DNA from 4 places in the Blautia faecicola genome. Region 1 is predicted to be linked to each of the others. Evidence: predicted binding sites of a transcription regulator. Region 1 holds the regulator's gene; each other region holds the start of a gene.
What was found. Region 1 encodes Rex, which represses fermentation and respiration genes when NADH is low (regulators of the CRP and FNR family bind a similar motif). Its sites were predicted from a motif close to ATTGTTAANTANTTAACAAT; they were not measured.

Region 1 (5,986 bases):
CGCCACACGGCTGGTAAAAGCAGTAGAACAGGCATGGGATCAGGGATTTGTGGTGGTAACCGCGGCAGGAAATATGGGACCCGCATATGGCAGTGTCACAGCTCCGGGAAGCAGTAAGAAAGTGATCACCGTCGGAGCGAGTGATATGCTTGACCGGATCAGTTCCGTCTCCGGTGCAGGTCCGACGGCAGAATGTGTCTGTAAACCGGATCTTGTCGCTCCGGGCGCCGATGTGATCTCCTGTGCCAATAAAAGGAACAGTTATGCGATCAAAAGCGGAACCTCGATGTCCACACCAAAGGTCTCGGGTGCGATCGCTTTACTGTTGCAGAAAGATCCGCTTCTTACGAACGTGGAAGTGAAGATGCTGTTACGGGAATCCTGCATCGACCTCGGATATCCGAGAAACCGGCAGGGGTGGGGAAAACTGGATATCCGAAAGCTTCTCACGCTCTAAACGAAATGCAGAAGAGAAAAGCAGCTACGACCATGTTTTTCAGGATACAATCTCTGCCGCAACTTCATGCAGCCTCAGAGTCTCAGCATCTTGAAGTTGTGTGATATAAGATAGAAAAAGTCCGTGAAAACCGATTACTATTGGTTTCTCACGGACTTTTATTGTAGTTAAATGATGATTATTCGTCTTACTATATGTCTGACGGATTGGCAGCCTCCGGGCTGTCTACGCCAGTTCTTCCCATTTCGCATACAGTTCTTCCAATTTTTCTGCGATTTCCGCTTTTTCTTTCGAAAGCCGTACACATTCCGCCACATTGACGGCGACTTCCGGCTGCGCCATTTCCTCGTCGATCTCGCTGTCTCTGGTTTCAAGTTTTTCGATCTCGGCTTCCGTCTTTTTCAGATCATTTTCCCGTTTTCGAAGTCTCGCCTGTTCCTCTTTCTGCTGTTTCCAGTCGAGTTTGGTGGCAGAAACGGATGCATCTGCGACAGCCTCATCCTCCTTCGGCGCATAGATCTGTGTCAGTTCTTCTTTTTTCTCCAGATAATAGTCATAATTACCGATGTAATTAACCATCGCCTGGTTCGTAAGCTCCAGGATCCGGGTTGCGGTCTGGTTAATAAAATAACGGTCGTGGGACACATACAGAACCGTTCCGGTGTAGCGGTTGAGCGCCTGCTCCAGAATTTCCTTCGATACGATATCCAGGTGGTTGGTCGGCTCGTCGAGGATCAGGAAGTTTGCTTCCGAAAGCATCAGCTTCGCCAGGGATACACGACCACGTTCCCCACCGCTCAGGGCACTGATCAGTTTAAATACATCATCCCCGGTAAATAAGAACGCTGCCAGCACATTGCGGATCTCTGTATTGGTCAGATACGGGTACTCATCCGAAATCTCCTCAAAAATTGTTTTTTCCATATGGAGTACATGGTGTTCCTGATCGTAGTAACCGATCTGTACTTTGCTTCCCAGTTCGATTTCTCCCGCATCCGGCTCCACAAGACCATTTAAAATCTTGAGGATCGTTGTTTTACCGGTTCCGTTGGCACCGATGATTGCAACCCGTTCTCCGCGTTTTATCGAGAAATCTACGCCTGAGAAGAGATCCTGCTGTGGAAATGCTTTCGCCAGATCTTTTACCGTCAATACATCATTTCCACTGACCACTCGCGGTGTCAGTTCCAGATGCATCTCCGTATTTTCTTCCACCGGTTTATCCAGCACTTCGATCTTATCCAGCATCTTTTCGCGGCTCTCCGCACGTTTGATTGATTTTTCGCGGTTAAAAGATTTTAACTTTGCGATAACTTCTTCCTGATGCTTGATTTCCTGCTGTTGATTCATCCATGCTTTGTATTCCGCATCACGGATCATCGCTTTTTTCTCCGCATATGCAGAATAATTACCCATAAAGGTACGAACGTGTCCCCGGTCGATCTCAACCACCTTCGTCACGACACGATCCAGAAAATACCGGTCATGGGAGACAATAAATACAGCTCCTTTATAGTTAATGAGATATGTCTCCAGCCATGCGATCGAGTCCATATCCAGGTGGTTGGTCGGCTCGTCAAGAAGAATGATATCCGGATTGGATAACAGCAGGCGGCCGAGCGCCACACGGGTCTTCTGACCACCGGATAACGTACCGATCTTTCTGGAAAAATCCTCTTCCTCAAAGCCAAGACCTTTTAATACCCCCACAACCTCACTGCGGCAGGCATATCCGCCTTCCAGTTCGAACTGATGGGTCAGACGGGAGTAGGAAGAGAGCAGTTCATCCAGTTCCCGGCCGGTCAGCGTCTTCATCTGCTGTTCCATCGTACGGATCTTTTCTTCCATATCGAGCAGATATTGTTTGACAGAAAGCAGTTCCTCGTAGATGGTATTATCCCCGCTGACTTCCTGATGCTGTGCCAGATAACCGAGCGTTTTCCCTTTGGCAATAACTACCTCACCGGAATCTGCCGGTATTTCCTGCATGATAATTTTTAACAGGGTGGACTTACCGGCTCCGTTCGGTCCAATCAGTGCTGCCTTTTCCCGCTCTTCCAGATGAAAGGACACATCCTGTAAAATATCATCGGTTACGAATGATTTATTGATATTCTGACATGATAAAATCATGAAAAACCTCCTTAAATTTCACAAGTCTACCGAATATTATACATGAATGAGGAAAATTCGCAAGAAAATCGCAACAAAATCCCTAAGATTATTTGACAAACTTTTCACACTTAACTATAATAAAACTAATATGATGCAGGAGGAAAGCAGTGTGGAGGAAAAAGATATATCAAGAGCAGTCATCAAACGGCTCCCCCGATATTATCGTTATCTGGGAGAACTGATGGAAGATGGCGTAGAGAGAATCTCGTCCAATGAGTTGAGCGGACGGATGAAAGTGACAGCATCTCAGATCCGGCAGGATCTGAACAATTTTGGTGGATTTGGACAGCAGGGATACGGATATAATGTAAAATATCTCCATTCGGAAATTGCGAAAATCCTGGGTCTGGATCGCACACACAATATGATCATCGTAGGTGCCGGTAATCTCGGTCAGGCACTTGCCAATTATACGCAGTTTGAAAAACAGGGATTTAAGATTGTGGGAATCTTCGATGTAAACCCGGTCATGCGGGGAGTTTCCGTGCGTGGCATCGAGATTCGTATGATTGATGAACTTCCGGAATTTGTAAAAAATAATCATGTGGAGATTGCAACACTGACTCTTCCAAAAGCAAAAGCACTTGATATGGCGAAACTTCTGGTAGATGTGGGAGTAAAAGCGATCTGGAACTTTGCACATACCGACCTGAACCTTTTCATGCCGGATGATGTGATTGTGGAAAATGTACACCTTTCGGAAAGTCTGATGCGGCTGTCTTATAACCTGAGCCGCTTTGAGAAAGACCACCTACAGGAATAAAGAAAATTTCAGCGAGGCTGCTGCCGAAAAGGGCAGCAGCTTTTTTGCATTACACGTCAATCATTGGTCCGGTGGACCAAGTTTGATGATAGTGACAGGAGAGATCATAACTATGCAGATTTTAGTAACAGGAGAACAGATGAAACAGCTGGATCAGGCTACGATCCAAACGATGGGGATTCCGTCCCTGGTTTTGATGGAGCGGGCGGCACTTGCTGTATTTGATTGTCTGAGACAGCATTTTTCTCTGAAAAAAACACTGGTTGTGTGTGGTTCCGGCAATAACGGAGCGGATGGTATGGCAGTTGCAAGACTGCTGCATCTGGCAGGGTATTCGGTGGATCTATATCTGGCGGGCAATCCCGCTTCTTTTACCGAAGAGATGAAGATCCAATGGCAGGCAGCCAAAAATTATCAGGTATCCATAGTCAACAACTGCCGGTTTTCTGAATATACTACTATCGTAGATGCACTTTTTGGCGTCGGATTATCCCGGGAATTGTCAGGAAAATATCAGACTCTGGTGGATGCGATCAATGCTTCCGGCGTTCCGGTTCTCGCGGTGGATATTCCTTCCGGCATCCATGCGGGAACGGGACAGGTTATGGGAACCGCTGTCCGGGCAGCAGAAACCGTTACGTTTGCCTACCGCAAACTAGGGATAAGCCTGTATCCGGGAACCGTCTATGCTGGTAACGTCCAGGTAAAAGATGTCGGAATCTACGGTGCATCCAAAGGAATTTATGCATTGGATAAAGAAGCCATTTCCTGGCTTCCCGCGCGGGATCCGGGAGGTAATAAAGGAACCTTCGGAAAAGTCCTTCTGATTGCGGGCAGCCGCAACATGAGCGGCGCCGCGTATTTTTCCTCGAAAGCAGCACTTGTAAGCGGTGCCGGAATGGTCCGTATCCTGACCGATGAGAGCAACCGGACGATCTTACAGCAGCAGTTTCCGGAAGCCATGCTCTCGGTTTACGATTCCTCCATGCAGCACGAGAAACTTGCAGATGTTCTGAAAAAAGCCATGCACTGGGCAGATGTAATTGCGATTGGTCCGGGGCTTTCCACTTCCAAAACAGCAGAGGATTTGCTGCAAATGGTATTGACATTCCGCCAGAGCAAGCCTATAGTCATGGATGCAGATGCTTTAAATCTTCTGGCAAAACGAAAAGATCTGCAATCACAGTGTGACGCTTCCTGTATCCTGACACCCCATATGGGAGAGATGAGCCGACTGGCAGACTGCACCATCGGTGATCTGAAGGCACATCCGCAGGAAGCTATGGAAACTTTGTACAGACAATGTCCGTGTACTCTGATCATGAAAGACGCACGCACCTGGATCCGGACAGCAGACGGAGTATATTATCTGAACCTGACCGGTAATCATGGGATGGCTACTGCGGGTTCCGGCGATGTTCTATGCGGGATCACAGCAGGACTGCTGGCGCAGGGGATGCGTTCTTCTCAGGCAGCACCATTTGCCGCATGGCTTCATGGAATTGCCGGTGATCACGCTGCACAGGAAAAAGGAGCGCGTTCCATGACTGCCTCAGATATCCTTTCGGGGCTTTGTGTACAATTGCAGATGCTTGATCGAAAAATTGCCAGAAAAGAAGATACAGGAGAAAATAATTATGAAAAATAACAGTCGGATCTATGCCGCCATCCATATGGATGCGCTGGAACAGAATCTGGAAAATATGAGAAAAAATCTTACACCGGGAACGAAGATGATCGGCGTGATCAAAGCCAACGCTTACGGTCACGGATCCGTTCCGGTTGCCCGCCTGATGGAGAAAAAGGATTATATCTGGGGATATGCGGTGGCAAATGTACCGGAAGCGGAAGAACTTCGGGAGGCTGGAATGAAAAAACCGATCCTGATTCTTGGCTATGTCTTCCCGGAAGATTATCAGACACTGGTGGATTTGGAGATCCGACCGGCAGTATTTGATTATGAAACAGCTGAGCTTTTATCTCAGGAAGCACAGAAAGCCGGAAAAGTACATCCGATTCATCTGGCATTCGATACCGGCATGACCCGGATCGGTTTCCGTCATCCGAAAGAAAGTATCCCGGAGATCCTGCGGATCAGCAAACTTCCGGGCATTACGATTGAAGGTGCTTTTACACATTTTGCAAGAGCAGATGAGCAGGATCTGACCTTCGCACACCAGCAGTTTGCGAAATATCAGGAATTTCTGATGCTGCTCGAAGAAGCAGGTATTCAGATTCCTGTCCGTCACTGCAACAACAGTGCGGGAATTCTCTGGCACCGCGAGGGCGATCTGGATGCGGTACGTCCGGGAATCACGCTCTATGGAATTGCTCCTTCCAACGAAGTTGTCAATCCGGGAGTGGAACTGCACCCGATGATGGAGCTGAAGAGCCATATTTCCTTTGTCAAAGAAGTAGAAGCCGGCGTTGCCGTAAGCTACGGAGGAACCTTTGTCACAACGAAGGACTCTACACGGATCGCAACCATTCCGGTCGGCTATGCGGACGGCTATCCGCGCTCCCTCTCTAATAAGGGATATGTACTGATCAATGGAAAGAAAGCACCGATCATCGGAAGAGTCTGTATGGAT
Region 2 (5,986 bases), 400 kb from region 1:
AGCCGTTATGGAAGCGCTGGACGGACTGCCGCCTGTAAAAGTTCACTGTTCTCTGCTGGCTGAGGAAGCCATCCACGCAGCACTGTGGGATTACGCTGAAAAACACAATATCAAGATCGAAGGTTTAAGCAAACCGAAGTCTGATATCAGCGAAGGCGAGACCGAAGAGGAAGAATATTAATGAAAAAAAAGGTAGTTGTAGGGCTGTCCGGAGGAGTTGACTCCTCTGTGGCAGCCTGGCTGTTAAAAGAACAGGGTTACGATGTGATCGGAGTAACCATGCAGATATGGCAGGACGAGCCGGAGCTGATCCAGGAAGAAAACGGGGGATGCTGCGGCCTTTCTGCCGTTGACGATGCGAGAAGAGTGGCACAGATTCTTGATATTCCTTATTATGTTATGAATTTCAAGAAAGAATTCAAAGCAAATGTCATGGATTATTTTGTGGACGAGTATCTGCACGGCCGCACACCGAATCCGTGTATCGCCTGCAACCGCTATGTAAAATGGGAGTCCCTGTTGCAAAGAAGTCTTGCCATCGGTGCAGATTATATTGCCACCGGACATTATGCAAGAATCGAGCAGCTGCCAAACGGCAGATATGCGATCCGCAATTCCGTGACTGCGGCAAAAGATCAGACGTATGCGTTGTATAATCTGACACAGGAACAGTTAAAACGGACACTGATGCCGATAGGTGACTATTCCAAAGACCAGATCCGTGACATGGCAGAAAAGATCGGACTTCCGACTGCACACAAAAAGGATTCTCAGGAGATCTGCTTTGTGGATGATAACGATTATGCGGGATTTATCGACGAATACGGTCAGGGAAAAGTGCCGGAGGGCAATTTTGTGGACAAAGACGGTAAAGTGCTCGGACGCCACAAGGGAATCACCCGCTACACGATCGGACAGAGAAAAGGACTGAATATCGCCCTTGGAAAACCGGTATTTGTACAGAAAATTTGTCCGGAAACCAATGAAGTGGTTCTTGGAAGCAACGAAGATCTGTTTACGACCACCGTGCGGGCGAACCGCCTGAACTTTATGGCGGTGGAAGATATTCCGGAAGAGATCGAAGCACTTGGTAAGATCCGTTATAATCACAGAGGGGATACCTGTAAAGTGAAACGGATCGGAGAGGATCTGTTAGAATGTCATTTTGATACTCCGGTGCGTGCAGTAACCCCGGGACAGGCTCTCGTATTATATCAGGGCGAACATGTGTTAGGAGGAGGAACCATCGTATGATCAGAGAAACAGAAGCCGGTCCGTACGCTGGCAGAATAACCGCAGACTGTCACATTCACACCGAATTTTCGGCGGACAGTGAGACAAAGATCACCGATCAGGTAGAACGTGCCATAGAACTGGGGCTGGATCATATCTGTTTTACCGATCATATGGATATGGATTATCCGGAAGGCGAGTTTGATCTGGATACGGATGCCTATGTAAAACGCGTGCTGGAGGTACAGGAAGAGTACAAAGACCGGATCCGCATCTGTCTCGGTGTGGAACTGGGCATGCAGGAACATCTGAAAGAACGCCAGGATGCCTATCTTGCGAAGTATCCGTTTGATTTTGTTATCGGTTCCATGCACCTGATCCACGGAGAAGACCCTTATTTCGGAAAAATATACGAAAAACTGGGAGATGAAGAGGCATACCGTGAATATTTCCGGGCGACTCTGGAAAACTTAAAGAGAGCACCGAAAATCCATACGCTGGGACATCTGGATTATGCGGTGCGCTATGGAAAAGAAAAAGACAAATATTATTCATATGAAAGATTTTCGGAAGAAATCGATGCGATTCTGCAATATCTGATTGATCATCAGATCGCACTGGAAGTCAACACCGCAGGATTTCGGATGCTCGGATTTACCAACCCGCATCCGGATGTGATCCGCAGATACCGGGAACTGGGCGGAAAATTGATCACGATCGGTTCCGACGGTCATGTGCCGGAATATCTGGAATACGGATTTGACAGGCTTCCCGCATTGCTTTCTGACTGCGGATTCGATTCTTATGCAGTCTTCAGACAGGGAAAACCTGAATTCAGAAAAGTTTTGGGTAAAATTTGAAATTATGCTTGAATTTTTCAGGTAAATTAGGTAGAATAATTACAGGTTGATGTTTCTTTAACAATCTTAAAGAAAGATCACAAATTTTATTTACTTTTTAGGAGGAATGAAAATCATGGCAGTAAAAGTAGCAATTAATGGTTTTGGACGTATCGGTCGTCTGGCATTCAGACAGATGTTTGGAGCAGAGGGATTTGAAATCGTTGCAATCAACGACCTGACTTCCCCAAAAATGTTAGCACACTTACTGAAATATGATTCCACACAGGGAAAATATGCTCTGGCTGACACAGTAAAAGCTGGTGAAGATTCTATCACTGTTGATGGAAAAGAAATCAAAATCTACGCAAAAGCTAATGCAGCTGAACTTCCTTGGGGAGAAATCGGTGTAGATGTAGTTCTGGAGTGTACTGGATTCTATACATCCAAAGACAAAGCTCAGGCTCATATCGATGCTGGTGCTAAACATGTTATCATTTCCGCTCCGGCTGGAAACGATCTGAAAACAATCGTTTACAACGTAAACCATGAAACTCTGACAGCAGATGATCATATCATCTCTGCAGCTTCCTGTACAACAAACTGCCTGGCTCCTATGGCAAAAGCCCTGAATGACCTGGCACCGATCAAATCCGGTATCATGTGCACAATTCACGCTTACACAGGAGATCAGATGACTCTGGACGGACCGCAGAGAAAAGGCGATCTGAGAAGATCCCGTGCAGCTGCAGTTAACATCGTTCCAAACAGCACAGGTGCTGCAAAAGCTATCGGTCTGGTTATCCCGGAACTGAACGGCAAACTGATCGGTTCTGCACAGCGTGTTCCAACTCCTACAGGATCCACAACTATCCTGACAGCAGTTGTTGAAGGTAACGTAACAGTTGATCAGATCAACGCAGCTATGAAAGCAGCTTCTAACGAGTCCTTCGGATACAACGAAGACGAAATCGTATCTAGCGATATCGTTGGTATGAGATTCGGTTCTCTGTTTGATTCTACTCAGACAATGGTTCTGCCACTGGAAAACGGTACAACAGAAGTACAGGTTGTTTCATGGTATGACAATGAGAATTCTTACACAAGCCAGATGGTAAGAACAATCAAACACTTCGGAAAACTGCTGAATGCATAATCCATAGGCTCATTGGGGGTCCGGTCTCTTTGGACCGGGCTCCTTTTTTATACGCGGGTTGGGAGCAAAAGTCTGTCCCTGTATGAGATCCTGGCGAATCCGCGTGATACAGATGTAGCTGTAAAGGCACAAGTGTGCGAATAATTAAAAGGAGGCATATGCCAATGCTTAATAAAAAATCTGTTGATGATATCAACGTAAAAGGCAAAAGAGTTCTGGTTCGTTGCGATTTCAACGTACCTCTGCAGGATGGAAAGATCACAGACGAGAACCGTCTGGTAGCAGCACTTCCTACGATCAAAAAACTGATTGCTGATGGTGGAAAAGTAATTCTGTGTTCTCATCTTGGCAAACCGAAGGGAGAGCCGAAACCAGAATTATCTCTGGCACCGGTTGCAGTAAGACTGAGCGAACTGCTGGGACAGGAAGTAAAATTTGCAGCTGATCCGGAAGTTGTCGGACCAAACGCAAAAGCAGCTGTAGAAGCTATGAAAGACGGCGAAGTAATCCTTCTGGAGAACACCCGTTATCGTGCAGAAGAAACCAAAAACGGAGACGAATTCTCCAAAGAACTGGCTTCCCTGTGTGATGTTTTCGTAAACGATGCATTCGGAACCGCTCACAGAGCTCACTGCTCTAACGTAGGTGTTACAAAATATGTAGATACTGCTGTTGTTGGATATCTGATGCAGAAAGAGATCGATTTCCTTGGCAATGCAGTAAACAACCCGGAAAGACCATTCGTTGCTATCCTGGGTGGAGCAAAAGTTTCCAGCAAGATTTCCGTAATCAACAACCTGCTGGATAAAGTAGATACTCTGATCATCGGCGGTGGTATGGCTTATACTTTCGCAAAAGCAGAAGGTGGTACCATCGGTGTATCCCTGTGTGAAGATGACTATCTGCAGTATGCTCTGGATATGAAGAAAAAAGCAGCAGAAAAAGGTGTAAAACTGCTTCTGCCTGTAGATAACAGAATCGGTGATGAATTCTCTAACGACTGCAACATGAAAGTTGTTCCATGTGGACAGATTCCGGATGGCTGGGAAGGTCTGGATATCGGACCGGAAACAGAAAAACTGTTTGCAGACGCTGTAAAAGATGCTAAGACTGTAGTATGGAACGGACCGATGGGATGCTTCGAAATGCCGAACTTCGCACACGGTACCGCAGCAGTAGCAAAAGCTCTGGCTGAGACAGACGCTACAACCATCATCGGTGGTGGTGATTCCGCAGCAGCTGTTAATATCCTGGGATTTGGTGACAAGATGACTCACATCTCTACCGGTGGTGGAGCTTCCCTGGAATTCCTGGAAGGAAAAGAACTGCCAGGTGTAGCAGCAGCAAACGATAAATAAGAATCAGATCCTGGAAAGGATACAAGAAAAGAGGAAACGTAACATGGCTAGAAAAAAAATTATTGCCGGTAACTGGAAAATGAACATGACTCCAAGTGAGGCTGTTAAACTGGTTGAAACTCTGAAACCACTGGTAAAGAATGACGAAGTAGACGTAGTATTCTGCGTACCTGCTATCGACATCGTTCCTGTAGTAGAAGCTGCAAAAGGAACTAACATCCAGGTTGGTGCTGAGAATATGTACTTCGAAGAAAAAGGTGCTTACACCGGAGAAATCTCCCCGAACATGCTGGTAGATGCAGGCGTAAAATACGTTGTTCTGGGACATTCCGAGAGAAGAGGATACTTTGGAGAAACAGATGAAGACATCAACAAAAAAATGCACAAAGCATTTGAACATGGTCTGACACCTATCATGTGCTGTGGTGAATCTCTGGAACAGAGAGAGCAGGGTGTAACCATGGACTTCATCCGTCAGCAGGTTAAGATTGGCTTCCAGGGTCTGACAGCAGATCAGGCAAAGAAAGCCGTTATCGCTTACGAACCAATCTGGGCTATCGGAACCGGAAAAACAGCTACTACTGAGCAGGCTCAGGAAGTATGCGGTAAGATCCGTGAGTGTATCGCTGAAGTATACGATGATGCTACAGCAGCAGAGATCCGTATCCAGTACGGTGGATCCGTAAACTCCAAAACAGCAGCAGACCTGTTTGCTCAGGCAGACATCGATGGCGGACTGGTTGGAGGCGCTTCCCTCAAAGAAGAATTCGGACAGATCGTAAACTACAAATAAATCCTTACATTTGTAAAAAGTAAATAAAGAAACGTGTCAAAACGCCACGAAACGCAAGAAGATCTGGTGATATTCAGCAGATCCAATGCGCTTCGTGGCGTTTTATAATTTCATCATAATTACTTTTAAATGAAAAATACACGATCATTTAAAAAGTGATAATTTTACAAAATATCAATATACTCTCCGGCGAGGGCTTTGTTCATGCTTCTGACAGCACAGAATTTGCCGCACATGCTGCAGGTATCGCTGTGGTCATCTTCCGGCATTCTGCTGGCGCGGATGGATTTGGCAGTTTCCGGATCTAAAGCACAGGCATACTGGGCATCCCAGTCGAGCACACGACGTGCATCTGCCATTTTATCATCTATATCACGGGCGCCGGGGATTCCTTTGGCAATATCAGCTGCATGAGCTGCGATTTTGGAGGCAATGATTCCCTGCTTGGTATCTTCTACATTTGGAAGAGCCAGGTGTTCTGCAGGTGTTACATAACAAAGGAATGCAGCACCGTTCATGGCAGCAACGGCGCCACCGATGGCCGCGGTGATATGGTCATATCCGGGAGCAATATCGGTGACAAGAGGTCCGAGTACATAGAAAGGAG
Region 3 (5,986 bases), 190 kb from region 1:
CTGCCAGATGTCCGTATAATGGCTCTTCGTATGGAGCAGCACCGTCAATATATTTTAAAGCTTCGATAAATTCCGCACACAGTGCTGTAGCAACGCCGGACATAAAAGCGTCATTCAGACGAGGTTCTCTTGTCATCAGAGTTTTGACAACTCCCAGTGCTTCCTTTAATTCTTTCAGATTAGTAACTTTTACACCTGTTACAGCGTAATAGCAAGGCAGACAGTAAGCAGTGTTTGGAAAGCTGACTGCTTTCTCTTCACCATGCTGTGCAATTGCTGCATCAATTGCCTGTTCGGTCAGGCCGTATACTGCATCATTTCCATTGAATACTCTTTCAAATAATGTCAATGTCTTTTCCTCCTAGATTATTTATTGCAATCATCGATTTTATCGATGGTCGTTTTGATTTTACGGATCTCTTCCACTGCTGATTTGCTGTAGTCGTATGGAGAACATCCCTGACGGTCTGCATCCATGATCTCCGTATTATAGTGGATAAATCCCAGCAGATCCTCTGCCGGAATATGTTCTTTTACGAATGCTTCATCTTTTTCATCCCGGATCTTATTGGCAACTACATGTACCTGTTTGACTCCCAGATCCTTCGCCAGACGTTTCACATTTTTGTATGTCTGTACGCTTCTTGAACCGGGTTCGATCACCACGATGAACTGATCCATACCTTCTGTGGTTCCCCGACCCATATGTTCCAGACCAGCTTCCATATCCAGCACCACCACATCACCTCTGTGAAGTACCAGGTTATTAATGATTCTTCTCAGCATTACATGTTCCGGGCAGACACATCCGGCGCCGCCGGTTTCCACTGTTCCAAGAACCAGAAGTTTCACTCCGTTGCATACTTTTCCATATGCATCCGGAATATCGTCTACCTTCGGATTGATCTTATAATACTGATTATCCGGTCCAGCACCGGTACGTTCCTCTACAAGCTTACGCATCTTACTGATCGGAACGATCGTATCCAACTCTTCCTCTGAAAATCCAAGAGCCAGTCCCAGATTCGCATCCGGATCCACATCGGCTGCCAGTACATGCCGCCCCTCTTCTGCATACAGACGTGCAAGAGTAGCAGCAAATGTTGTCTTTCCCACGCCGCCTTTACCGGTAACTGCAATCTTCATAATTTGTCATCCACCTTATCATTCTATTTCTATCTGATGTCAGAAGCGATCCGCTTCCGACATCAGATCAATGAGAAATCTCTTCTATTAGATTCCAAGAGCTGTTCTCTTCTCTTCGATTCTTTCGATCATCAGATCGGTCAGTTTTTCGATATCTGTTTCTACTGTATAAGCAGCGCCAGTCCATTTTCTGGTTCCTTCTGTCAGCAGTTCACACATTTCACTGGAACCGGATACGTAAGGATCAACACCCAGGAAGGTATCAATACCGGTTCCTACTACGTAGTTACCGATAGATACAGCTTTTTCAGACATCCATTCAGGAGCGCATCCAACTACCGGAAGCTGATTGATCTGCAGACCGGAATCTTTTGCCAGTTCTGCTGCCAGGATCATCATACGAGAGATATCTACACAGGATCCCATGTGCAGTACCGGCGGGATATCTGCCAGTTCACATACACGTTTCAGGCCTGCACCGCAGATTTCTTTCGCAGATTTGTCCATCAGACCAGCTTTTGCTGCTGCCTGTGCGGAACATCCGGAAGCGATAACGATGATATCGTTTGCGATCAGTTTCTTCATCAGTTCGATATGTGCATAGTCAGGACGGATCTTCGGATTGTTACATCCAACCATAGCAACAGCACCACGGATAACACCGGAAGTAATACATTCCAGAAGTGGTTTTGTTGTTCCGGTTTCGTCAACCTGGCTGTTGGTAACTCCATCCAGAGTTTTTACGATTGCTTCTACAGAATAACCAACGGTTGCTTTCGCTTTCATATCCGGGATATGTACCAATTCCGGTTTTCTGTTCTTGAAGTTCTCGATTGCCATCTTAACGATTGCTTTTGCATTTTCTCCTGCTGTCTCAGCATTGAAACGGATAAATTCAGAATCTGGCATCTGAGCGATCGGAGAAGTTGTCACGAATTTTGTATGGAAACATTTGCTCAGAGGTCCTAACGCCGGGAAGATACACTGAACGTCTACAACGATCGCTTCGCAGGCACCTGTCAGAACCACGTTTTCCTGCTGCAGGAAGTTACCTGCCATCGGAACACCACGACGCATAGCTACTTCGTTGGAAGTACAGCATACACCGGATACGGTGATTCCTTTTGCTCCCATTTCTTTTGCGTATGCGATCATTTCCGGGCTGTCAGCATATTCGCAGATCATCTCGGAAAGGCTCGGATCATGTCCGTGTACAACGATGTTTACGTTTTCAGCAACCATAACACCCAGGTTTGCCTCTGTATCGATTGGCTTCGGAGTTCCGAACAGGACATCAGAGAACTCTGTTCCCATCATGGAACCGCCCCATCCATCTGCCATACCGGCACGCAGAGACTGTTTTACCAGTGCTTCCGGCAGAGAAGAGCATCCCATATGAGCCATATGTAAGGAAGTGGAAACTTCACGGTCGATCGCACGCGGTGCAATCTCGTTCTCGATCAGTTTTTCTTTCTGTCCTTCCGGCATTCTGTCCAGGAATTTCTGGTATCCGAATGGTTTACCATATTCCATCAGACCGATCTCAGCCATCTCATGCGCCAGATCATAGATATCTTTTCCTTCTGTCTCAACGCCCCATTCTTTTGCCAGACGAAGCAGTTTGTCAGGATCTTTTACTTTGTAGTTTCCGTCTTCTGCTGTACAGTACAGAGTGTGGCAGATCTCACGACCATGATCAGAGTGAGTAGCTGCTCCAGCTGCTGTAAATTTCAGGAAGTTACGTCCTACGATACCGTGAGCATCACATCCGCAGATTCCTCTCGGAGCTTTCGGGGTAATACGGCAAGGTCCCATTGCACAGATTCTACAACAGACACCCTGTTCACCAAATTTACAGTGTGGAGTCTGGTTTTTCACACGGAACTGCCATGCGTCAGCTCCTACCTTTGCTCCTGTTTCCAACAGTCGATTGGTGGCCGCTTCCATCTCTTCGATGGTAGTCATCTTAAATTCGCTCATTTTTTTCCTCCTTTTGTTTTGTAGCCATTCCTCCGCTTTCTCCGCTTTATGGCTATTATATATTCTTTCACCCGGAAGTGTGGTTTTTTGTGTGTCTTCCGGGTGAAGACACTCCGGAAATTTACTTTCCGGTAATATCCGTATAAACGACGAATTGTAAATTATATATTCAGTTTTTTAACAATTTCACTCATCGCTTTGCGAACCGGTGAATTCTCCGGAAGTTCCACAGTCGGTCTTCCTTCACAATCGTATTCATATACCAGTTCATCCTGAGGAACCACACCCAGAAGGTTCAGACCCTGGATCTCAATTTCCTCTTTTGTTCCTTCGTTGAGAACTCCGTTTGGTGCACGGTTTACGATCAGTCCGATCTGCTGTGGATGCATATCGCATTCCTCGATCAGTTTTTTGATTCGTCCGACCGCCTGGATTCCTCTTCTGGAACAGTCGCTGACCAAAATAGCAGTCTGCATGCTCGGAAGAACTCCACGGCTGATGTGTTCCATTCCTGCTTCATTATCCACAACCATATACGGATAATTGTTCTGCAGTTTAGCAAGCTGTGCCTGTAACAGTCCGTTTACAAAGCAGTAGCATCCTTTTCCCTGGGTACGTCCCATGACCAGCATGTCGAAGTCATCATCTTCGATCAGTGCGGAATTGAACTTGAACTCGGCATAATCTGCCTTGCTCACACCTGCTGGAATCGGATTTTCTTTTGCCGTTTCCGCTCTGGCAATCTCTTCTCTGATATCGCCCAGGGTAGCTTCTACTTCTACACCGAGCACTTCGTTCAGATTGGAATTGGCATCTGCATCCACTGCCAGAATCGGTCCCTTTTTCTGTTCGCAGAGGTACTGAATCAGAAGTCCGCACAATGTGGTCTTTCCAACTCCACCTTTTCCTGCGACTGCAATTACATGTGACATTTTCTTATCCTTTCTGATAGTTTCTTGTTATTCAGTTCTACCTTATCACTATAGAATCTATCGTATAAGATTGTTACATCTTATGACCTTATCATTAATCGCACTGTAATTTTACAATGCTGTTTGCGAGATCGACCATCAGGATCTTTCCTTCGATGCTGGTCTCTTCTCCCATGATATCGCGGATAATAACTTTTTCATCCTCTACCAGAATCTTGCTTACATTCCGGCAGATAACGGTATCATCGCTTTCTTTATATACAGTAGCCAGACACATTGTTATTCCTCCTTTAACCAAGATGTCTTATGCATCTCACTGATTATGACTCTTCTAACTCTTCTTTTACCGTTGTGAGTGCCAGACGTAATCTGAGATTACCTTTCTGGAAATCAGATACAGCTTCTTTGATCTGTTTTGCAGCTGTATCCATACCCAGTTTTGCCAGATTATCAGCCATCTGATCGAGTTCTGCTGCATGATGTTCGTTATGATCCACCATGTAATTTAACAGTGCTACGGATTCGTTCTTACATTTATCAGAACCGCCACTGCATCCGTCGCATGCATGTTCTTCACAGCCATGGTCATGCTCATGTTTATGGGCAGGGCCGTCACCATGTGGAATTACATTTCCATTCTCATCTTTTAATAAGTGCATGTCCTACTCCTTTCTCTCATTTCCCCCAGTAGGGGATATGACAATCTTTTGTCAATTATGTTTTATTATACTCCTTTTCCCTATGGTATTCAATAGAATCTATGCAAAATATTTATAAATTCAGCTGTACTTTTTTATATACAATAGGTGGTTTTTGTAAAAAATGTCATGTTTTCTGTGTTTAGCACTTTGATTTGTTAAATCGTTAACATGACATTTCACAGTTTTTCCTGTTTTTCTGCATCCTTTCGTCGTTCTATCCTATCCGGGGGATGGGGTCACGACATGCCGCAGACAGCTTTCATGTTACAGGTTCGTAATATTTTTGCCCTAGTTATTTCACATTTTTATGGTAAAATGCAAAAAATTGGGAGTTTTCCGGTATTATTTATACTTTTTATAAAATACCGGAGTTACGAGAGGAGGTTTACATCATGTCAAACATCCCATCTTTGATCTTGAATACAAATGACCGCATGCCTCTTTTGGGGCTTGGCGTATATAAAGCCACTGCACCCGGCGAAGTGGAAGGTGCTATCGCTGCTGCTCTGGACTGTGGTTACCGGCTGATTGATACGGCTTCTGCCTATAAAAATGAAGAGGGCGTGGGACGTGGCATCCGCTCTTCTTCTGTTCCGCGGGAGGAACTTTTCATCACGACGAAGTTATGGAATACCGCACAGCGGATCGGTGATATCGACGGCGCTTTTCAGAGGAGTCTGGATCGGCTCGGACTTGATTACGTGGATCTTTACCTGATCCACTGGCCGGTTCCCGGCTGTTTCATCAATTCCTGGCAGGCACTCGAACGCATCCATGAATCGGGACAGGCGAAGGCAATCGGTGTCAGTAATTTTGAGATTCCGCATCTGGAAGCGCTGTTTCAGACTTCCGGGATTGTTCCGGCGGTGAACCAGATTGAGTATCATCCGTTGTGGAATCACTCTGAATTATATGAGTATTGCAGGGAACGTGGTATTGCGGTACAGGCTTATGCGCCGCTGGCACGTGGAGCGTACCTAAAAAAAGATACCTTGCTTCATATCGGAGAAACTTACGGAAAATCACCGGCTCAGATCGGGCTTCGGTGGCTGGTTCAGAAGGGGATCTCTGCGATTCCGAAGTCGGTAAATCCGAAGAGAATCGCGGAAAATGCAGATATTTTTGATTTTGAACTGACGGATCTGGAGATGAAGACGATTGATGCGTTGGATGAGAAGTTTAGGAGCGCGGGGATCCCGGAGGATATGCAGGGGTTTGTGCGTTAAA
Region 4 (5,986 bases), 1.5 Mb from region 1:
GTACATACAACAGATCTTGGAGCAGTAGCTCTTTCCTCTGTCATCGGAACAACGGCTTCCCACACACTGGATAAATACCATTTCCTTCGGAGGTTTTCCGTCGGAGAGACGTTCCAGATGGCCGCTTGTCGGACCTGCTGCGTTCATGATACGTTCCAGTTCCAGAGAGGTGATGACATCTTTGCTCTGGCTGTATGCATACTCATCGTAGTTGTCCAGTTTGATGATATCAAATCCGGTTGCAACGACAATTGCGCCGTATTTTTCTGTTACAATCTCGTCTTTCTGATCGTAGTCGATCGCACCTGCCTGACATACTTTGGAACATACACCACATTTTCCGGTTTTGAACTTGATACAGTGTTCACGGTCGATCACCGGTACGTTCGGGATTGCCTGAGCAAATGGTGTGTAGATCGCGCTTCTGTTGTTCAGACCGCGGTTAAATTCGCTCGGTGCTTTCTTGGATGGACATTTTTCCTGACATACACCACATCCGGTACATTTGTCCATGTTGACGCTTCTTGCTTTTTTCCGGATATCTACGGTAAAGTCACCGACGAAACCGGATACTTTTTCTACTTCACTGTATGTATAGATATTGATCTTTTCGTGAGCTGCGGCTTCCACCATCTTCGGTGTCAGGATACATGCAGAACAGTCCAGAGTCGGGAAGGTTTTGTCCAGCTGGGACATTCTTCCACCGATACTCGGCTCTTTCTCAACAATATCTACTTCGTAACCTGCATCTGCGATGTCCAGGGCTGTCTGGATACCTGCAATACCACCACCGATGACCAGGGCACGTTTTGTTACACGGCTCTCGCCCGGCTGTAAAGGTGCGTTCAGGTTTACCTTTGCAACTGCCGCTCTCATCAGGATAACGGCTTTCTTTGTTGCCTCTTCCATATCTTTATGGATCCAGGAACAATGTTCACGGATGTTGGCGATTTCTACCATGTATGGGTTCAGTCCGGCTCTTTCCGCTGCTTTTCGGAAGGTAGCCTCATGCATACGTGGGGAACAGGAACAAACGACCATTCCTGTCAGCTGTTTTTCTTTGATTGCTTTTGCGATCAGTGCCTGTCCTGCTTCGGAACACATATACTGATAATCTTCTGCATGAACAACACCCGGCTCCATAAGAGCCATCTCTGCTACTTTTTTCACATCTACCGTTGCTGCGATATTACTTCCGCAATGACAGACAAATACTCCTATTCTCTGCACCAGGGTTACCTCCTATATCTTCTGAATGCACTGACTAACAACTGCTGCGGCAGTTCCGGATCCAGCAGTTCCGGAATCTCATCCGGTGTCAGATAGTTCTGACCTTTCTGGCGGACTACCAGCTGTCTTGCTGCGTCGATCAGTTTACCCGGTTTTACATCTCTCGGACAACGCTCTACACAGGCAAAGCAGGAGAGGCATTTCCACAGAGATTTGGAATTTACCAGTTCTTCGATGTTCTCGTTTGCCACATAGGATACAAACTGATGTGGTTTGATGTCCATCTCGTTGAAAGACGGGCAGGAAGCGGAACATTTACCACATTTCATACATTTGAGGGGATTGACACCGCTGATCTCTTTGATCAGTTCTGCCTGTTTCTTTTCATTTGTCATGCCTGTGCCACCTCCTTATCCGATGTCAGTGTCTGCAAAGCCTCTTCTTTTACGCCAAGAGCTTCTGCCAGAAGTTCTGTGAAATAATGAACCGGAAGTTTTCCGTTTCCACTCTTGTTCAGGTTATACAGACACAATGGACAGGCGGTGATCAGCATCTCAGCACCAAATCCTGCTGCGCTGTCCATGATATTGTTGCACATGTTTCTGGACATGTCTTTTTCTTTCAGAGAGATATATCCGCCGCAGCACTCATTCCGGTATGGATATACAACCGGTGTAGCACCGATGGCACGGATAAAGTCTTCGATGATGGTCGGATTCTCCGGATTATCAAACGCCATGATCTTGCCCGGGCGAAGAAGCAGGCAGCCATAGTAAGCACCGATCTTCTTTCCTTTTAACGGACTGACCACTTTTTTCTTTAATTCATCAAATCCTACGCGGTCACGGAGCACTTCCAGAAAATGGAGCACTTCTGTCTCGCCCGCATACGGTTCTTCCAGTTTCATGTAGTTGTTTGCTCTGGTACGAATGTCTTCTACGTTCTTCATATCATCGTTGACACGTTTGATCACATGATGACAGGCAGAACAGAGAGTTACCAGATCCTGACCTTTTTCTTTGGCCTGGTTCAGAGCACGGACGGAAGAAAGTTTGGTGGCAATTTCATCAGAGCCAAGTGGATAGACACCACCGCAGCACTGCCAGTTGTCTATTTCTTCCAGTTCAAATCCCAGTGCCCTTGCAGATACTCTGGCATATGCATCCAGATCTCTTGCTTTTGTTCTCAGGGTACAACCCGGAAAATAACTGTACTTCATAGTTCCTGTATCCTTTCTTTATGTAAATTTCCTGCCTGTCGGCTATTGTTGCAGCCGACCGACATTCGTTACTGGCTGTTTAGTCCAGATTGATCTGTGCGATAACCTCTTTCAGCGCATCGGCACTCTTATGTAACTGCTCGATCTCTTTTTTGTTCATACGCATCGGCACTTTACCCTGGATACCGTTCGGTCCGACCAGTGTCAGTGTGCTCAGGCATACATCATCGATTCCGTACTCGCCGTGCATCATGGAAGATACCGTTGTAATGGAATCAGAGGAAGATGTCAGGATAGAGCAGAGTTTGCATACGGAAGCAGATACTGCATAGAAAGTAGCACCTTTTCTCTTGATGATCTGTCCGCCGGATTTCTGTACGTATTCGAGCATCGCATCTTTGTCCACTTCTTTTACTTCTTTTCCCATGCTCTTTGCAATATCGTAATATTCATCCAGACTTACACCGGATACATATGCGCCGGTCCACGGGATGAAGGATGTGTCACCATGCTCACCAAATACATATGCATGAATGTTGTTCTGTGCTACATTAAGATGCTCGGAGAGTCCGCAGCGAAGACGGGCAGAATCCAGAATGGTTCCGGATCCGATGATCTGGTTTTCCGGCAGTCCGGAAATCTTGGTAAATACATAGGTCATGATATCTACCGGGTTACTTACGATGATATATAATGCATGCGGAGCTACTTTTACGATCTCCGGTGTGATAGATTTCAGAATGTTTACGTTGGTCTGTGTCAGTTCGATTCTTGTCTGACCTGGTTTACGGGCGATACCAGAGGTGATGATAACGATGTCGGAATCTTTTGCATCCTCGTATTCACCGGCAACGATGGAGATCGGGTCTCTGAAGCAGGTTCCCTGTGCGATATCCATGACTTCGCCTTCTACTTTTTCTTTGTTAATGTCGATCAGGACGATCTCTGATGCAACATTCTGATTAGATAAGGTATACGCAATTGTAGAACCAACACTTCCGGCTCCGATAACTGTAATTTTGCTGCTCATAGTGTCTCCTTCTTCCTTTCCATTTGTCTATTTTTTAACAATTGTGGCAAAAAAATATGAAATCTTCGCTTTCTATCAATTAGCTTTTTTGGATTTTCTCATAAAAATATAAGAGTTCACACTTCTCCCTCCGCTAAGATAAGTATCAGCTCGATTCCATTTGGGTATATTATAACGCATTGATAAGATTTTAACAAGTGTTTTTGCAAATTTTTATCAATTTTGTTTATGGGTTTTGAAAGGTGTTTCTATAGGAAGTGGGAAAAAGGTGAGAGGGTGGCTGGTATGGGGATGTAATACCATATGATTGGGGATGACTGGTATGGAGACGCAGGAGGAGGGAAGGCGGTCCGGGGGCGGGGGCGTGGACGTGGGCAGGGCAACTTTAAGCTAGCCGCTAACTTCGACTATATTTGCGAGGGTCAGCTGACCCTCGCGAAAGTCTGCGTAAGCGTCGGATCTTAAAGCTTGCCCCAACCGCCCACAAAGTGTCCACGCCTCCGGACCGCCTTCCCTCCTCCTACTGAGTTTCAATGTCAATCAGCAATATGTATTTATTCTTGCCAACCGAATGAATACAAAATGTGCCTCAAAATGGGATCTGCAGATTATTGGCACAAGTTTTCAAGCATTTTCCGGAACACTTTTCCTGTCTCTGATGATTTGTTCTTTCAAAACCTGCACATCTAGAACACATATTCATCTACCGGCAGGTTCATCAGTTTCCATTCGGCTCCTTCTTTACAGTAGCTTGCGACGAAATAGATTTCATTATCCTCTTCTTCTATTTCGTTCCAGTAGTTGATGTAGTTTTCTTTTCTCTGTGCTGTTCCTCGCAGGTCTATCTCGGTTCCTGTAGGGGATGAGTCCAGGGCTGTGTTGATGTTACTGATGGCTAGTCCTGTGATCTTGGCGGAGCCGTTGCCTTTTACCTTGTTAGTCAGGTTTTCATAGTAATTTTTAATGTAACCATCTTCCAGAGCACCGGAAGAAAATACGTCCTTTACTTCTTCGAATGATTTTCCCTGTAAGGCACTTTCTATAAGAAATTTGATGTCATTTCCCGCCTGTTCGCCTAATGCTTTCAAGGTTTCGTCTGTTGGAACCAGACCGATGTTTCCTTCTTCTGTTCCATACGGTGTTATACTTGTATTTTTGCAATAAGGTTTCATTCCATCTTCTGTTACCTGCAGCTGATAGTCACCGGTGAACAGGTAGGGGATCGTGATTATTTTCCAGCCGTCATCAATAACAGCTGCGCTGTCATCTATGGTTTCTCCATTTAGCTGCAGTGTAGCTCCTTCCGGTATGCTATATGTGACATTTCCTGCCCAGCTTTCTACATCTGCCACTTTCCACTCATCCCAGAACAGCCATTTTTTATTTTCTGTTTCTGTCAGTGTGATGTATTCTACCGATTTGCTGGCAGCACCTTTTTCTATATATTCCACACGATATACTTTCAGATCATCATCTTCTAATTCGTCTTCCAGATCATCCAGATAATCATCATAGTCGTCACCGTCTGCATCTAACATAGAAGCGAGATTTCCCAGCTGATTTACTGCCTCCGAAGTGAGCTGTCTGACATCTTTGATCGTTACCGACTGGTACTCCAGCGGCTCTGTCTGATCTGCTTTGGATTGTACATACATTTTCTTTGTCAGCAGATCACTGTTTGGGAAATTACAATAATCATATGCCTGAGACCAGTCATGATCTGCTTTGGCTTCCCAGTAATCCATCGCAACTTTTTCCGGTGAAAAGCGGTCTGATGTGATCTTATAGGCACCTGCAAATAATGCCACTGCTGCTATAGCTTCAATCGCCACAAAAATCGCAAGCTTCGAAACCGGTTTTTTCTGTTTGGGTGGCTGATGATGTCTCTGATCCGGTGTTCCCTGATAGCGACCTCCTCCCTGAGGTTGTGAACTGTTCGGAGCGCTGCCGGTAAAATACGGCTGCCCCCGACCGGCTAAGTTGACCGGATTGGCATTTCCATAGTTTTGACCGTAATCGTTTTGTCCTCCTGGATTTCCATTTCTGCGAATATCTGACGGATTTTCGTTTTGGTTTCCCATATTTTGATTCCTGGTATCCTGATTTTTGTTATTCGGATTTTCATTATTCTGACTTCCGCTTTGCCGATTTTTCGGAATATCGGCATCTGTCACAGTTCTTCCTTCCGGCTGCATCGGTATAGTTTCCTGATGCGGGAGCTGATTTAGGACGGTATCCTTTTTTAATTGAGTTCCACATTCCATACAAAACAGGGAATCATCCTCATTTTTTGTTCCACAGTTTGGACAATACATTTTTCACGCCTCCTTCCCTAATCCCAGTCTTTCGAATCTTCATATGCCTGAAGAGCTTCCACGTTCTTCTTTTCTACCGAAGAGAATTCAGATGCCACGATACTCATATCGGTTTCTTTCGGCATATTCCGGTACCAGTCATATTGATTGAAATAATCGGTATTTTCCTGTTTGGAGAACTGGTAGCCGTGA

Region 2: gap (type I glyceraldehyde-3-phosphate dehydrogenase) is a predicted target of Rex. The motif match lies at 2,139-2,158, and genes of this name have one in related genera.
Region 3: ETP43_RS07000 (cobalt transporter) is a predicted target of Rex. The motif match lies at 4,911-4,930, and genes of this name have one in related genera.
Region 4: ETP43_RS01100 (L-lactate dehydrogenase) is a predicted target of Rex. The motif match lies at 3,502-3,521, and genes of this name have one in related genera.

What each region holds. Positions count from the first base shown of each region.
Region 1 covers NZ_SDKC01000001.1:1,760,157-1,766,142, reverse strand. The annotation lists gene ETP43_RS07960 (S8 family peptidase) at 1-457, shown strand, start outside; gene ETP43_RS07955 (ABC-F family ATP-binding cassette domain-containing protein) at 683-2,590, opposite strand; gene ETP43_RS07950 (redox-sensing transcriptional repressor Rex) at 2,742-3,395, shown strand; gene ETP43_RS07945 (NAD(P)H-hydrate dehydratase) at 3,508-5,043, shown strand; gene alr (alanine racemase) at 5,033-5,986, shown strand, end outside.
Region 2 covers NZ_SDKC01000001.1:1,358,814-1,364,799, forward strand. The annotation lists gene nifU (Fe-S cluster assembly scaffold protein NifU) at 1-181, shown strand, start outside; gene mnmA (tRNA 2-thiouridine(34) synthase MnmA) at 181-1,254, shown strand; gene ETP43_RS06095 (histidinol-phosphatase HisJ family protein) at 1,251-2,093, shown strand; gene gap (type I glyceraldehyde-3-phosphate dehydrogenase) at 2,209-3,228, shown strand; gene ETP43_RS06105 (phosphoglycerate kinase) at 3,393-4,586, shown strand; gene tpiA (triose-phosphate isomerase) at 4,630-5,379, shown strand; gene thiC (phosphomethylpyrimidine synthase ThiC) at 5,544-5,986, opposite strand, start outside.
Region 3 covers NZ_SDKC01000001.1:1,568,533-1,574,518, reverse strand. The annotation lists gene acsB (acetyl-CoA decarbonylase/synthase complex subunit alpha/beta) at 1-349, opposite strand, end outside; gene ETP43_RS07020 (ATP-binding protein) at 367-1,146, opposite strand; gene cooS (anaerobic carbon-monoxide dehydrogenase catalytic subunit) at 1,234-3,126, opposite strand; gene ETP43_RS07010 (ATP-binding protein) at 3,288-4,058, opposite strand; gene ETP43_RS07005 (CooT family nickel-binding protein) at 4,153-4,335, opposite strand; gene ETP43_RS07000 (cobalt transporter) at 4,379-4,717, opposite strand; gene ETP43_RS06995 (aldo/keto reductase) at 5,152-5,985, shown strand.
Region 4 covers NZ_SDKC01000001.1:286,720-292,705, reverse strand. The annotation lists gene ETP43_RS01115 (CoB--CoM heterodisulfide reductase iron-sulfur subunit A family protein) at 1-1,230, opposite strand, end outside; gene ETP43_RS01110 (4Fe-4S dicluster domain-containing protein) at 1,236-1,625, opposite strand; gene ETP43_RS01105 (CoB--CoM heterodisulfide reductase iron-sulfur subunit B family protein) at 1,622-2,449, opposite strand; gene ETP43_RS01100 (L-lactate dehydrogenase) at 2,529-3,479, opposite strand; gene ETP43_RS18740 (DUF6783 domain-containing protein) at 4,003-4,284, shown strand; gene ETP43_RS01095 (zinc-ribbon domain-containing protein) at 4,166-5,794, opposite strand; gene ETP43_RS01090 (YARHG domain-containing protein) at 5,812-5,986, opposite strand, start outside.